DNA from 3 places in the Lysobacter sp. CA196 genome. Region 3 is predicted to be linked to each of the others. Evidence: predicted binding sites of a transcription regulator. Region 3 holds the regulator's gene; each other region holds the start of a gene.
The links. The regulator HrcA, encoded in region 3, represses chaperone genes, less so after heat shock. The targets are predictions, from matches to a motif close to TTNGCACTCNNNNNNNNNGAGTGCNAA.
Positions count from the first base shown of each region.

Region 1: the regulator HrcA is predicted to act here: its motif matches at 2,464-2,490, upstream of rpoH (RNA polymerase sigma factor RpoH).
Region 2: the regulator HrcA is predicted to act here: its motif matches at 1,441-1,467, upstream of ACTOWK_RS16560 (co-chaperone GroES).

Region 1 is NZ_JBQJIN010000005.1:111,373-116,429, reverse strand. Features, by position in the region: gene ACTOWK_RS06910 (NAD(P)/FAD-dependent oxidoreductase) at 1-825, shown strand, start outside; gene ACTOWK_RS06905 (DUF1203 domain-containing protein) at 943-1,410, opposite strand; gene rpoH (RNA polymerase sigma factor RpoH) at 1,575-2,453, opposite strand; gene ACTOWK_RS06895 (winged helix-turn-helix domain-containing protein) at 3,130-5,057, opposite strand, start outside.
Region 2 is NZ_JBQJIN010000020.1:325-5,381, forward strand. Features, by position in the region: gene ACTOWK_RS16550 (hypothetical protein) at 90-344, opposite strand; gene ACTOWK_RS16555 (AraC family transcriptional regulator) at 438-1,286, shown strand; gene ACTOWK_RS16560 (co-chaperone GroES) at 1,515-1,802, shown strand; gene groL (chaperonin GroEL) at 1,931-3,571, shown strand; gene ACTOWK_RS16570 (hypothetical protein) at 3,779-5,057, opposite strand, start outside.
Region 3 is NZ_JBQJIN010000006.1:165,604-170,660, reverse strand. Features, by position in the region: gene dnaK (molecular chaperone DnaK) at 1-81, opposite strand, end outside; gene grpE (nucleotide exchange factor GrpE) at 311-826, opposite strand; gene hrcA (heat-inducible transcriptional repressor HrcA) at 1,264-2,331, opposite strand; gene recN (DNA repair protein RecN) at 2,570-4,252, shown strand; gene ACTOWK_RS08275 (DUF2199 domain-containing protein) at 4,414-4,926, opposite strand; gene fur (ferric iron uptake transcriptional regulator) at 4,935-5,057, opposite strand, start outside.

The DNA.
Region 1 (5,057 bases), on a different contig from region 3:
GAAGAACGCTCGGCCTGGCTGCACTTCGCGGTGGTCGGCGGCGGCCCGACCGGGGTCGAACTCGCCGGCACTCTGGCCGAGATTTCGCGCAAGACCCTGCGCCGCGAATTCCGCCGCATCGACCCGGCGCAGGCGCGCGTGCGCTTGATCGAAGCCGGCCCGCGCGTGCTCGCGAACTTTCCCGAGTCGCTGTCGGAAAAAGCCCGCGCGCAGTTGCAGCGGCTCGGGGTCGAAGTCGTCACCGGCACCCCGGTGGCCGAGATCGACGGCCGCGGTTATCGGCTCGGCGCCGAGTTCGTGCCCGCACGCACGGTGCTGTGGGCGGCCGGCGTCGCCGCGTCGCCGCTCGGCGCCCTGCTCGATGCGCCGCGCGACCGTGCCGGCCGGATCCTGGTCGAACCCGACCTCAGCGTGCCCGGGCATCCGGAGATCTTCGTCGCCGGCGACCTGGCCAGCGTCAAACAAGCCAACGGCCAGCCGGTGCCCGGCGTCGCCCCGGGCGCCAAGCAGATGGGCGCCTACGTCGCATCCGCGATACGCGCGCGCCTCGGCCATCGCGCGGTCGAGCCTTTCCGTTACGTCGACTTCGGCAACCTGGCCACCATCGGCCGCCGCGCCGCGGTGGTCGACCTGCGCGGCTTCAAGTTCTCCGGCTTCCTCGCCTGGGTGTTCTGGCTCGCCGCCCACGTGTTCTTCCTGATCGGCTTCCGCAATCGCCTGATCGTGATGCTCAACTGGTCGTGGGCGTATTTCACCTACCAGCGCCACGCCCGCATCATCTTCGGCACCGGCGAGCCTGCCTGCGCCGACCCGCCGCCGCCATGAAGACGGCAACACGACGCGGTGCGTACATCGGGTCGGTTGCACCGGTAACGACGACGAAGGGCGCCTCGCGGCGCCCTTCGTGTTTGCGGCGGACTCGGTAGCTGTCCGCGAGGTGCTTCAGACGCGATCGATCCGGCACATGAAACACCCGGTGCGGGCGTTGTGCGCGTGCACTTCGGTCGCGTCCGCATCGTCTAGCAACTCGGCCAGCGCCGCATCGGCGTCGGCGCCGGCGACCACTCGCGCGCCGCGCATCCAACCGTCGGCGTCGTAGGCGCGCAAGGACAGAGTGCGGGTGCGCAGGAACGCCGGTAGTGCGTCGTCGTACGAGGCCGCGGTGGCGCCTTCGCGCACGTAGATCGGGCCGCTCGAGCGATACGGGCCGTCGCAGGCGTGGTGCTCGAAGGTCAGCAACAGTACCGAGTCGCCGGGCGCGGCGTCGGCCAAGCTGATCCGGCAGGGGTAACCGTTCGGCGAATCGGCGACGATGCGGCGCATACCATGCGCGCGCAAGCTGGCGTCGTCGAGCGCGCCGAGGGTGGCGAAAGGTTCCGGCGACAAGCCGGTGATGCGGTAGCGAGACATGGCGTAATTCCCTGAAGACAGGCAGGCACGTTAGACCCGCGGTAACGGCGGCGATATCCGCTTCTTGCGCGTCGCAGCCGCGAACGCCGCGGCCGGTTGCGGCGCCGCAAACGACGACGGCCCGGTTTCCCGGGCCGTCGTATTCGACTATGGCGAGTCGCCGATCAGGCGGCGAACAAACCGCGCATCTTCTTCAGCGCGTTGGCTTCGATCTGGCGGATGCGCTCGGCGCTGACGCCGTACTCGTCGGCCAGTTCCTGCAAGGTGATCTTGCTGTCGGCATCGAGCCAGCGACGCTTGATGATGTCGCGCGAACGCGCATCCAGGCCGGCGAGGCCTTCGCGCAGCAGACCGAGCTTGTTGCCTTCCTCGTCCTCGCGCTCGTACGACTGCGACGGATCTTCGTCGCTCGCGCGCAGGTACGCGGCCGGCGACGGCGGCGCGTGATCGTCGTCTTCGTCCGAAGGCGCATCGAAACCGATGTCGCGGCCGGACAGGCGCGATTCCATTTCCAGCACTTCGCGCTCGGAGACGTTGAGGTCCTTGGCGACCAGGCGCACTTCCTCGGCGTTCATCCAGCCCAGGCGCGTCTTGCTCTTGCGCAGGTTGAAGAACAGCTTGCGCTGCGCCTTGGTCGTGGCGACCTTGACGATGCGCCAGTTCTTGAGGATGAACTCGTGCATCTCGGCGCGGATCCAGTGGACCGCGAACGAAACCAGGCGCACGCCCTGATCGGGGTCGAAACGCTTGACCGCCTTCATCAGGCCGATGTTGCCTTCCTGGATCAGGTCGCCGATCTGCAGACCGTAGCCGTTGTAGCCGCGGGCCACGTGGACGACGAAGCGCAGGTGCGAGTGAACGAGTTCACGGGCCGCGTCGAGGTCTTCCTCTTCACGGAAGCGGCGCGCCAGCGCCTGCTCGTTTTCCACGCTGAGCACCGGGATCTGGTGCACGGCGCCGATATACGCGTCCAGCGAACCGAGCGCGCTGGGCACAGGCAGGTTGTTGGCGACTAGAGCAGTGGATTGGGCGATAGAGGTCATGGGGGTCATCTTAGCAGTCGCGATATATGACTGCTAAAGGTGGGGAAAGTTCCACAGTGTTGCGGTACTGGAACGGGCATCCCGGCCTTGACCGGCCGGGCTGGCGGAGCGCCGGCCCGGTGACGGGGCGGCGTGGGCATCAACATACCCTTTGCAATTAATAACTTATTAAAGCGAAGCGCCCGTCAGCCCCATTCAGCCTGGAGCCGGGGCGCCCGAATGGCCGCTCGCGGCGCCGTCCGCCGCCTGAACCGGCGCGGCCAAACGCCACTATCGGCCAGATCCAGGCGCACATTCCATCAGGACCGGGATCCCAGATCACGACATCGGCGCGGGCCGGGGCGGGTCAGGCACGGGACCGAAGCCATTCTGGCCAGCGGCTGGGACGCGAGTTCGTGCCAATCGCAACCATCCGACCGGCCAGCGGATGCCTGTATTCAAGGACGGCGCTGGAGAGCCATCTTCGAATGGGATCACCGAGCCTAGGGCAGCGGTCGGCGCCTGGAGCGCGATTCGGACGGGCAGACGCAACCATGCCCGGCGCTTGAGCGGCAATGGGGAGCCGAAGCCAACGCCACGGCCAGGGCCAGGGCAAGACGATTGGCAGTCCTGCCCTCGCGCCACGCAGGTCGATATGGGCTTGCCGAGCGCCGGGAACCGCACTCTAACCCTGCCCCTAGCCCTCAGGTGCGACCGACGCCGGGACTCGCGATCGGCCGACCGGTTCCAACGCGACGGATTTGAGCCATTCCATCTTCGCGCCGCGCATGCCGGTGCGGGCGATCAATCGTTCGCGTTCGACCGCGCCGCCGACCTCTGCGAGGACATCGAGCGGCAACAGGCTGTGCAACTCCATCTGCGCGACCGCATCCCCCAGCGCGTGGGCCCGTGCGTGCAGCGGCGTCGCCAGGGCGACGGTACGTTCGCGATCGCCATGGCTCCAGGAATCGGCCACCTTGAGCATGTCCAGGCGATGGCTGAGCAGCCATTCGTTCGTGGGCAACATGCCGCGCGCCGCGGCGATGTGCGCGCGGCTGGAAACCCAGTCGCCACGTGCGGCGGCATTCTCGGCCAGGCCGGTTTCGGCGCCGGCGATCAGGGCGGCATAGCCGCTGCGCTGCAGCTTCGGCAGCAATTGCCGATACACGCGGTCCGATTCGTCGATGTCGCCGAGCCGGGTCAGTAGTTCGGTGGCCGTCAAGGTCAGGGCCCAGCGGTCGGAATCGTCTTCGGACTTCGCCAAGGCGGCGCGTGCGGCCGCCAATTGGGTATGGGCGGCGTCGCGGTCGCCCGCCAAGCGCGCGGTGCGGGCCTGCATCAGCAATGTGATATTCGCCCAATTGCTGTGTTTGCTCGTCTTGCACCGTTGCATATCGGTACGGGTGCCTTGAAGGTCGCCCATGGGAAGTCGGACCCACATGCGGGTGCACGCGAGCGTGATCTGCGCTTCGGTGATCCCGCTCTCATCGGGCCGTTGCCCGATCAAACGACGTTCGCTGCTATCCAGCACCGCCAAGGCCTGCGCATAGCGGCCGCGGACCATCGCCAGATCGGCCTCCAGCCGGGCCAGCAACAGAGCGGCATGGCCCTGCAAGCCTGCGCCGCGCAAACGTTCCACGCGGGCGTCGGCCCTGTCGTAACGGGCGAGCATCAGGTCCTGGTTGGTCACCACCATCTGCAGATGATTACGCCAGATCGCCGGAGCGGAGACTTCCGCGACGGCCAATGCCTGCACCAGGTACGCGCGGTACTGGTCTATGTCGCCACCGTCGCGATGCTGTTTGGCGATACGCATCAGTATTTCCAGTTCCAGCTTGCGGTAGCCGCCGGCGCGGGCCTTGGCGAGCAGCGCGTCGAAGCGCTCGCCGCTGCCGGCCGCGGGCGGGCGTGCGGCTTCGGCACGGAAACGGGCGTACAGGGCCGCGGTATGGTCGCCGCCTGCCTCGAACAAGGCGGCCGCTTCCTCGAACTGTGCGGGCGCTGGCTTTTCGTAGGTCGCGTCGTTGATCGTCGCAATGGTCAGCAAAGCCGCGGCTTGTTGCAGCTCCCAGCCAAGGCCGGCGTCTCGACTCAACCGCTGCGCTGCCTGCGCGCTCGACATGGCGCGCGCAGGATCCCCGGCGCTGCGGTAAGCGGACGAAAGCGCCAGCAGGCGCTCGATCCGCGTACCGATCGGCTCGCGCTCCCAATTGGGCGAAGCGAGGGTCTTCATCGCCTGCGCTTCCTCGCCCGAGGTTAGTTGCAGGCTGGCGTGCGTCAGGGCGATGGCGGCGTTGTGCGGGTAGCGCGCGGCCAGCCGGCCGTAGGCTCGGGTGGCTTTGAGCTGCTGCTGTGGCTCCGGATCGATGGCCAGGCGCTGCGCGTCGAGCAGTTCGCGCGCGCGCGCCGGCGCCGGCTGCAACAGCGCATAGGCTGCCTGCATGTTCTCTATCGCGGCCGGGGCCTGCGACAGGAAGGACTGCGCTTTCGCCAGTTGCCATCGGACCAGGCCGAAACGAGGAGCCCGCGCCGCCACGGCACTGGAAATCGCCGCCGTCGCCATCCAGTCGCGTCGCTCGTAGGCATCGATCGCGTCGGCGTAGCGGCGTGCGGTCGCTGCATCCA
Region 2 (5,057 bases), on a different contig from region 3:
CTCGTCGGCGCTCTTGAGTAGGAGCGGCGCGAGCCGCGACCGCGAACCACGAACGCGACGAAACCTCCGTCCCTACGCGACCGCAATACTCACCCACGCTCCGCCATCAGCGCGCGCAGCCGCGGATCGCGAATCTCCAACACCTCGAACAGGCCCAGGGCGCGCAAGGCCGGCAGCGCCTCGGCGATATGCCGTTCGGCCTGCGCACGCGCATCGGCTTCGGCGCCGGCATCCGACCAGACCCGCGCATTGGCGAGAAACGCGCCGACCGACCCCTTGCGGACGAGGACGCCGTCGATGCGGGTGTGGTCGAGATGGTCGGGCAACAGTTCTTCGGCTCGCATGGCGCGGCTCCGTTCGGGGTGAGGCGCCCATGCTGGGTTCGGCGGCGAGGCTCTGCTACGTTGCTCCGGCCATTCGATAGCGTGTTCCGGCCAATGTCCGACCCTTTGCTCGCCGCGTTCCGCGCCGATTCCGCCGACGGACCGGTGGCGATCGCCGTGACGATGACGAGCGCCGGCGTGCGCGACACCGCCGCGCACCGGCATGCGCGCGGGCAGCTGTTCGGTGCGCATCGCGGCCTGCTGACCGTCGGCACCGCGCAGGGGCGCTGGCTGGTGCCGGCCACCGACGCGGTGTGGGTGCCGCCGCAGGCCGAGCATTCCTTGCGATCGCACGGTGCCGCTTTCTCCGGCTGGAGCGTCTACGTCGCCGAGCCCGCTTGCGCGGCGCTGCCGGCCCAGGCCTGCGCCCTGCGGGTGTCCGGTCTGTTGCGCGAGGCGGTCGCGCGCGTCGCGCAATGGCCGGGCGATGCGCCCCTGGGCCTGGCACAGGCCCGGCTCGTCCAGGTATTGCTCGACGAGATCGCACTGGGCGGGCCGGCTCCGGGCGGAGCTGCACTGGACAGGCCCGCACTGGACGGGCCCGCCGACCCGGCACAGCGGCCGATCGGCCTGCCGATGCCGACCGATCCACACGTACTGCGTGTCGCCCAGGCTCTGATCGAGGACCCGGCCGACCCGCGCGGCCTGGCCGAGTGGGCCGCGTTCGCGCATCTGTCCGAGCGCAGTCTTAGCCGGCGTTTCGCCGCGCAGACCGGTCATAGCCTGCTGCAGTGGCGGCAGCGGGCGCGCTTGATGCGGGCCCTGGAGCGCCTGGCCGCCGGCGATGCGGTCACCGCCATCGCCCTGGACCTCGGCTACGACAGCGTCAGCGCCTTCATCGCCATGTTCCGACGCAGCCTCGGCGCCACCCCGACCGCCTACCTGAAGCGGCTGGGGACCTGACCGGCCGGGCCGGGAGCGGCGCCGCGAGCGGGGCCCCGTCCCCGGGCTGTCATCGACCGGCGCCAGGATTTCATCGCCCACCCCTTGAAAGGCTCCCGGGACCGCCTCATTTAGCGTGCAGTCCCGGTTCGTCCGGGCGCTTTTGTCCCCGGCGTTGGCACTCTCCGGGGGCGACTGCTAAAATTCCCGTCCTTTCTCCACCCATTCAAGCACTTACAGAGGGTTGCCATGAATCTCAAGCCGCTTTACGACCGCGTTGTGGTCAAGCCGATCGAAGCCGACGAAATCTCGGCCGGCGGAATCATCATTCCCGACGCCGCCAAGGAAAAGTCGACCAAGGGTGAAGTCGTCGCCATCGGCGAAGGCAAGGCCCTGGACAACGGCAGCGTCCGCGCGCCGAAGCTCAAGGTCGGCGACAAGGTCATCTACGGCCAGTACTCGGGCAGCTCCTACAAGCAGGACGGCGTCGAATACAAGATCCTCAAGGAAGACGACGTCCTCGCGATCGTCGGCTAAGAGCCGCGGCTCGGGATTGGGGGTGCGCGATTCGCAAGCGCTTGCGCTGCGATCTCCGGCCCCGCCCCGACCTCCCGCTTTCGCTCTTGCTAATCCCGAATCCCTAATCCCAAATCCCGGAGTTACCCATGTCCGCCAAAGAAATTCGTTTCGGTGAGGACGCGCGCGCCAAGATGGTGCGCGGCGTCAATATTCTCGCCAATGCCGTGAAGGCCACCCTCGGTCCGAAGGGCCGCAACGTCGTGCTCGAGAAGAGCTTCGGCGCGCCGACGATCACCAAGGACGGCGTGTCCGTCGCCAAGGAGATCGAACTGGCCGACAAGTTCGAGAACATGGGCGCGCAGATGGTCAAGGAAGTCGCTTCCAAGACCTCCGACAACGCCGGCGACGGCACCACCACCGCGACCGTGCTGGCCCAGGCGCTGATCCGCGAAGGCATGAAGGCCGTTGCGGCCGGCATGAACCCGATGGACCTCAAGCGCGGCATCGACAAGGCCGTGATCGAGGCCGTGGCCGAGCTCAAGAAGCTCTCCAAGCCGTCCTCGACCAGCAAGGAAATCGCCCAGGTCGGCGCGATCTCCGCCAACTCCGACGCCGACATCGGCGACCTGATCGCCCAGGCGATGGACAAGGTCGGCAAGGAAGGCGTGATCACCGTCGAAGACGGTTCGGGCCTGGAAAACGAACTCGACGTCGTCGAGGGCATGCAGTTCGACCGCGGCTACCTGTCGCCGTACTTCATCAACAACCAGCAGTCGATGTCGGCCGAGCTCGACGACCCGTTCGTGCTGCTGTACGACAAGAAGATCTCCAACGTCCGCGACCTGCTGCCGGTGCTGGAAGGCGTCGCCAAGGCCGGTAAGCCGCTGCTGATCGTCGCCGAGGAAGTCGAAGGCGAAGCGCTGGCGACCCTGGTCGTCAACACCATCCGCGGCATCGTCAAGGTCTGCGCCGTCAAGGCCCCGGGCTTCGGCGACCGTCGCAAGGCGATGCTGGAAGACATGGCCGTGCTGACCGGCGGCACAGTGATCTCCGAGGAAGTCGGCCTGCAGCTCGAGAAGGCCACGATCAAGGATCTGGGCCGCGCGAAGAAGGTGCAGGTCTCCAAGGAGAACACCACCATCATCGACGGCGCCGGCGACGGCGATTCGATCCAGGCCCGCATCAAGCAGATCAAGGCGCAGATCGAAGAGACCTCTTCGGACTACGACCGCGAGAAGCTGCAGGAGCGCGTGGCCAAGCTGGCCGGCGGCGTGGCGGTGATCAAGGTCGGCGCATCGACCGAGATCGAGATGAAGGAAAAGAAGGCTCGCGTCGAAGACGCGCTGCACGCCACCCGCGCTGCCGTGGAAGAAGGCATCGTCCCGGGCGGCGGCGTCGCGCTGCTGCGCGCCAAGGCCGCGATCTCGGGCCTCAAGGGCATCAACGAAGACCAGAACCACGGCATCCAGATCGCCCTGCGCGCGATGGAAGCCCCGCTGCGCGAAATCGTCACCAACGCCGGCGAAGAGCCGTCGGTCATCCTGAACAAGGTCCAGGAAGGCAAAGGCGCGTTCGGTTACAACGCCGCCAACGGCGAATACGGCGACATGCTCGAGTTCGGCATCCTGGACCCGACCAAGGTCACCCGCACCGCGCTGCAGAACGCCGCGTCGATCGCCGGTCTGATGATCACGACCGAAGCGATGGTCGCCGAGCTGCCGAAGAAGGACGAGCCGGCGATGCCGGGCGGCGGTGGCATGGGCGGCATGGGCGGCATGGATTTCTGATCTGACCGTTCGCCATGAAGCAACATGAGGAACCCCGCCGAAAGGCGGGGTTCTTTTTTTGCGACATGTCTTGCGGCGCCGATCGCGCCGCGTATCACGATCGCGGTATGGATTTCTGATCCAGCCGTTCGCCGTCGCAGGCATCGAAAAACCACGTCGAAAGGCGGGGTTTCTGTCGATTCGGACCGCGGCGCGCGCGACCGCGGACTAGAGAATCGTGCCGAGGAAATCGCGATTGAGCGGCATCACGTAAGCGGCCATGTCCAGCACGGTATAGCGCGCGCTGGCGCCGGAACCGGCGAACTGATCGATCACGCTGACGCAGCGGTCGCGTTGCCGGGCAGGCAGGAAGCGCAGGATCGGCACCAGCCGGCGATGGCCGATGGTTTTCCATAGCTCCACCGCGTCCAATCCGGCCATCCATTGCAGGGCCAACTCGTCCGACAGGCCCAGCGCCGGATGCCCGCCGACGGTGCGGATGCTCTGCTCGCGCAACTGGCGGATGTGGCGATGATTGGAGCGCTGCTGGTCGGCGCTGGCGAAGCCGATGTCGCCGCTGGCCGGGCCGAAGCGGGTCGGCGCGTCCTTCGCGGCGGCGCCGAAACCGAAGCCCGACAGCAACTGCTCCTGCTCCTGCAGGTCTTCGCTGATCGCGCTGAGCGTGCGCATGCGGGTGCCGCCGAGCAAGGCCTCGCACGGGAAGAAATAGCCGAACGCGGCGAACACGCGTTCGTGCAGCGCTTCGTATTGTCCGGCCCGGCCGGGCGTCGCCAGCGCGCGTTCGACCGCTTCGACCAACTCGGGCGCGACGTCCAGATCGGTGTCCGGGTCCAGCATCAGCACGACTCTGGGCGCGATCATCTCGTCGGTCAGATGGATCGTGGTGACTTCGTTGCGTCGCAAACGCTCGAGATCGCGGCGAAAATCCGCGGCCAGGCCGAAGCCGTTGACGCCGCCGCCGGCGTTGGCGTTGTGGATGCTGCGCGTGTGCAGTTCGTGCAGCACCCGGCTGGCGGTGGCGCTGATGGTCCAGCGCGAGGTGAAGGACACTCCGCCCGAACGCGGCGGCCGCTGCGGATGCCGGTAGACCACCGGCGAACGCGGCGAGCGTGCGCCGAACAAGGCGTCGCCCGGATCGGGGCCGAAGCGCAGGCCGCGGTCGAGCCGGCGGGCGGCGAACAGCGCCTGCACCGTCGCCAGCGGCAGCGCGGTGAACTCGTCGGGCGTGCGCACGCTGAACCCGGCCAGCCGGCCCTGCAGGTTCGCGAGCAAGTCCGGCGCTTCGTCTTCGTTGCGCAGTCCCCAGTTCGCTTCGGCGGGCTGCGCCGTGGGCGCGGTGGGGCGCAGCGCCGGACGCGGCGGCGCGGGCGCCGGTGCCGGTTCGGGCTCCGGCTCGGGTTCTGGCTCAGGTTCCGGTTCCGGTTCCGGCGCGCGCGGCGCCGGACGCACGTTGAGCACGCCGTCCTCGCCGATCACTTCCTTGAGT
Region 3 (5,057 bases):
GATGACCTTGGCCTTGCCGCCTTCCATCACTGCGACGCAGGAATTGGTGGTGCCCAGGTCGATGCCGATGATCTTGCCCATACGTAGTGCTCCCTCTCGAATGCTTGAAATAGTTGGGGCGGTCCGCGCTATGCGCCGTGCCGCCGATGTCCGTTATCTGGGGCTAGGTGCCGGGCAGTTCAAGCGCCCGTGCCCCGCCCTCGTGACGTCCGTCCCGGCCCTTCCCGGAACGTCCGTTCGCGGCTCGCGCCGCACCCCGCTTCGGTTTCGCGACCGCGGCAAGCCGCGGCCGGGACCGTCCCGGGTTCGTTCAGGCGTCCTGGGCGACCACCACCAGCGCCGGACGCAGCAGGCGCTCGTTGAGCAGCCAGCCCTTCTGGTAGACCTGGACCACGTGGTTCGGTGCCACGCCCGGCGCCGGCACCATGCTCATGGCCTGGTGATGCTCGGGGTTGAACGGCTGGCCGGCCGGGTCGACCGCGACCAGACCGTTGTCGCCAGCGACCTTGAGCAGCTGGCGCAAGGTCAGTTCCATGCCCTGGCGCAGCGCGCTGGCGTCGTCGCCGGCCACGGCCAGGCCAGCCTCGAGGCTGTCGATCACCGGCAGCAGGTCGCCGAGCAGACGCTCGTTGGCGAACTTGCGCGCCATCTCGACGTCGCGCGACACCCGCTTGCGCTGGTTGTCGAGTTCGGCGCGTTCGCGCAGCGTGTCCTCGCGCAGCTTGCTGAGCTCGGCGCGCAGCGCCTCGACTTCGGACACCTCGGAGCCCGGGACATCGTCCTGGGCCGCCGGATTGAGTTCGGAATAGGGATCGTGTTGGTTCATGCTGGGTCCTGGCGGTTTTTCCGCGACAGGCCAGCAATGGGGCCGGCGCGGCGGCATTCAAGTGCCGGGATCTGCGCCGATCGGCCGCCATCGGCGGCGAGCCGCGGGTTTCGTGGAGCGGTTCGGGACAATCGCCGGGACCCGCCCCGGGGTAGGAGCGGCGCAAGCCGCGACCAACCGAAGCGATAAACCCCGGCCGAACCCCGAAGCCGAGAACCCTCAAGCCCAACCTCAACCGAGGCATCGCAGTCGCGGCTTGCGCCGCTCCTACCCTGGACTTCCGGGACGGGTCACTGCCACCCGGCCTCAGTCCCCTTCGGTGACCGCGATACCCCCCGGCCCGGCCCGGCCCGAAGCCGAGAACCCTCAAGCCCAACCTCAACCGAGGCATCGCAGTCGCGGCTTGCGCCGCTCCTACCCAGGGCTTCCGGGACCGGTCACTGCCCCTCGGCTTCAGTCCCTTTCGGTTCCCCGAACGCATCCCCCAGCGCATCCGCGGCCGCCTGCACCACCGGGATGACCCGGTCGTAGGCCATGCGGGTCGGGCCGATCACCCCCAACACGCCGAGCACGCGGCCGCCGGCGGTGTACGGCGCGGTCACCAACGACACGCCCTCCAGGGGCGCCAGGCCGGTCTCCTCGCCGATGAAGATGCGCACCCCGGGGGCGCGCACGGTGCGTTCGAGCAGTTGCAGGATCTCGCGCTTGCGGGCGAAGGCCTCGAACAGCTCGCGCAGGCGGTCCAGGTCGGCCAGCTCCTGCACCCCCATCAGCCGGGTCTGCCCGGCCAGGACCATGTCGTCGTTGTCCGGCATCAGCACCTGCTCGGCCAGCTCGACCGACTGCGCGAGCAGGGACTGCATCTCCGACTGGGCGTTGCGCAGTTCCACCAGCAGGGTCGCGCGGATCTCGGCCACCGGGCGGCCGGCGAAGTGTGCGTTGAGGTAGTTGGCGACCCGTTCGAGCTCGCCGGCGTCGTAGGGCCGGCGGGTCTGGATGATGCGGTTCTGCACGTCCTGATCGGCGAACACCAGGATCGCCAGCACGCGCTGGGCGTCGAGCGGCACGAAGTCGATGCGCCGGAACGCGAACTGCTCGCGCTTGGGCACACTGACCACGCCGACGAAGTGGGTCATCGCCGACAACAGCTCGGACGCGCTGCCGAGCAGGGCCTGGGTGCCCGAGCCCGACGGCAGCTCGCTGCGCAGGCGCGCGACCTCGCCTTCCGGCAACGGCCGCACCTGCAGCAGCGAGTCGACGAACAAGCGATAGCCCTGCACGGTCGGGATGCGCCCGGCCGAGGCGTGCGGCGCACTGAGCAGACCGACGTCTTCCAGGTCGGCGAGGATGTTGCGGATCGTCGCCGCGCTGACGTCGAGGCCGGCGTGCTTGGCCAGGGTCTGCGATCCGACCGGTTCGCCGCTGTGGATGTAACGGCCGATCAGCGTGCGCAGTAGTTGCCGCGCGCGCGGGTCGAGGCTCGGGTCGGGCGGTCGGCGATTCATGCTGTGGATATAGGCGCGCACGCCGGCCGGCGCAAGCGCCTTGCCCGGATTCGCCGATGACGGTCCGTATCCGCCGCCCTGCGATGCGCGCTGCGTCGGCATCGGTAAGCATCCTCGTGCACACTGCCGGCAGCGCGCGCGTCTGGCCGTCTCAGCCTGTGATCCGCATCCGCCCTACCCTCCGGCCCGCTTGCCGCCCATTCCCAGTCCCTCGCCGCCAAGGCACAATCGCCGCCGCATGCTCGCTCACCTCTCGCTCAAGCAATTCGCCGTCGTCAGCGCCGCCGAACTCAGCTTCGGTCCCGGCCTCACCGTGATCTCCGGCGAAACCGGTGCCGGCAAGTCGCTGCTGGTCGACGCTCTCGGTCTGCTGTCCGGCCTGCGCGCCGACAGCGGCGTGGTCCGCCATGGCGCCGACCGCGCCGAACTGGTCGCCGACTTCACCCTCGACGATGCCCCGTTGGCCGCCGCCTGGTTGCGCGACAACGAACTCGACGAAACCGGCGACGGCGAGGCCCCGATCTGCCAGATCCGCCGGGTGATCCGCGCCGACGGTGGCTCGCGGGCCTGGGTCAATGGGCGGCCGGTGACTTTGAACCAGCTGGCGGATTTGACCTCTCGCTTGGTCGAGATCCACGGCCAGCACGAACACCAGGCACTGATGTCGCGCGCCAGCCAGCTCGGCCTGCTCGACGCCTACGGCCGCCACGACGCGCCGCTGGCCACGGTCGAGGCCGCCGCGCAGCAGTGGAGCGCGCTGCTGCGCGAACGCGACACCTTGTCGGCGCAGGGCGACGTCTCCGACCGCATCGCCTGGCTCGAACATCAGCACACCGAGCTGGAACGCGAAGTGCTCGAAGCCGAGGCCCTGGCCAAGCTGCTCAGCGACCATCGCCGCCACGCCCATGCCGCCGGCCTGATCGCCGCCTGCGAATCGGCCTTCGCCCGCCTCGGCGGCGACGAAGGCCCGTCGCTGACCCGGCTGGTGCAACAGGTGCGCGGCGAGCTGCAGCGCGTCGCCGAACACGAGCCGCGCCTGAACGATGTCGACGCCATGCTCGACAACGCCGCGATCCAGATCGACGAAGCCCTGACCCTGCTCGACCGGGTCCGCGACGACCTCGACCTCGACCCGTCGGCTTTCGAGCAGATCGAAAACAAGATCGGCCGCCTGCACGAGCTGGCGCGCAAGCACCGGGTCGCACCGGAACAACTGCCGGCCACCCGCGACGGCATGGCTGGCGAACTCGACCAACTGCGCAGCGCCGGCGACCGCCTGCAGGTGCTCGACGGCGAAATCCAAAGCGCGCGCGCGCAGTGGCGCCGCGCCGCCGACACCCTCGGCGAGGCGCGCCGCAAGGCCGCCAAGAGCCTGTCCGACACCACCAGCGTGCTGATCGGCGAACTCGGCATGGGCGGCGGGCGCTTCGACGTCGCCCTGGAACCGCTCGACGAGGACCGCCCCGACCCGCAAGGCGGCGAGCGCGTCGAATTCCTGGTCGCAGCCAATCCCGGCCAGCCGGCCCGGCCGCTGCGCAAGGTCGCCTCGGGCGGCGAACTCTCGCGCATCTCGCTGGCGATCGAAGTCGCGGCCTTCGGCCTGGACGCGGTCGCGACCATGGTCTTCGACGAGGTCGATTCCGGCATCGGCGGCGCCGTGGCCGAGATCGTCGGGCAGAAGCTGCGCGCGCTCGGCGCCAGCCGCCAGGTGCTGTGCGTGACCCATCTGGCCCAGGTCGCGGCCCAGGGCCATGCCCACTACCGGGTCAGCAAGGCCGCCAGCGAAGGCGTCACCCAGAGCGCAGTGCAGGTGCTCGGCGCCAAGCAGCGCGAGGAAGAACTCGCGCGCATGCTCGGCGGCATCGAACTCAATAAAGAAGTGCGCGCCGCGGCCAAGCGACTGCTGGCCGACGTGGTCTGAGGTCGGGGTGTTCGGGACTCGGGTCTCGGGACTCGGCGCCGACATCAAGCTCAGCCTCGGAGCCGCTTCGGCCTGTATCGATCGAACAAGCTCGTTCGGTTTGTATCAATCGAGCAAGCTCGTTCGGCTTGTATCAATCGAGCAAGCTCGATTGAGCCGCCTCAATCGAGGTCCGGCAGCCCGGTGAAGAACGCCGCCCGGTGCGGGGTGATGCCCTGGCGCTGCTCGTCTTCGAGCGGATGGCCGCTGTCGACCAGGCGGAAGGTCGGCCGGGTGTCGTCGTGCAACTGCACCCGCAGCTCCAGGCCGAGGGTGCTGAACTCGTAGACGCGCGGAATGTGGTTGGCGAGGGTCCCGGCGAACTCGGGCACGCGGTCGTTGCCGGGCTCGTCCCACATCATCCGCGCCAGGCGCCAATCGTGTTCGACCAACTCGACCCAGGCGCCGATGCAGTAGTCGTCGCCGCCTTCGACCGGCAACGGGATCACCCCGCGCACGAACAACTGGCCGCTGCCGATCGCGCAGAAGTTCGCGTCGCAAAAGGTGTCCGGCGCGCAGCGCGCGGCGTTGTCGAGGGCGTGGTAGGCGTCAGGAAAGGTGAAGGAATACTCCATGTCCGACAGCGCGACGAGTTCGCCGCAGCACGAGCACGGCAACATCGTCTCGCCGGACATATCGGCCTTCACTTCTTCTTGCGCACGTACAGGACCAGCGAGTGCTCTTCGATCTCGTAGCCGTGCTTGGCCGCGATCTTGCGCTGCAGCTCTTCGATCTCCGAGCTTTCGAACTCGATGATCTTGCCGCT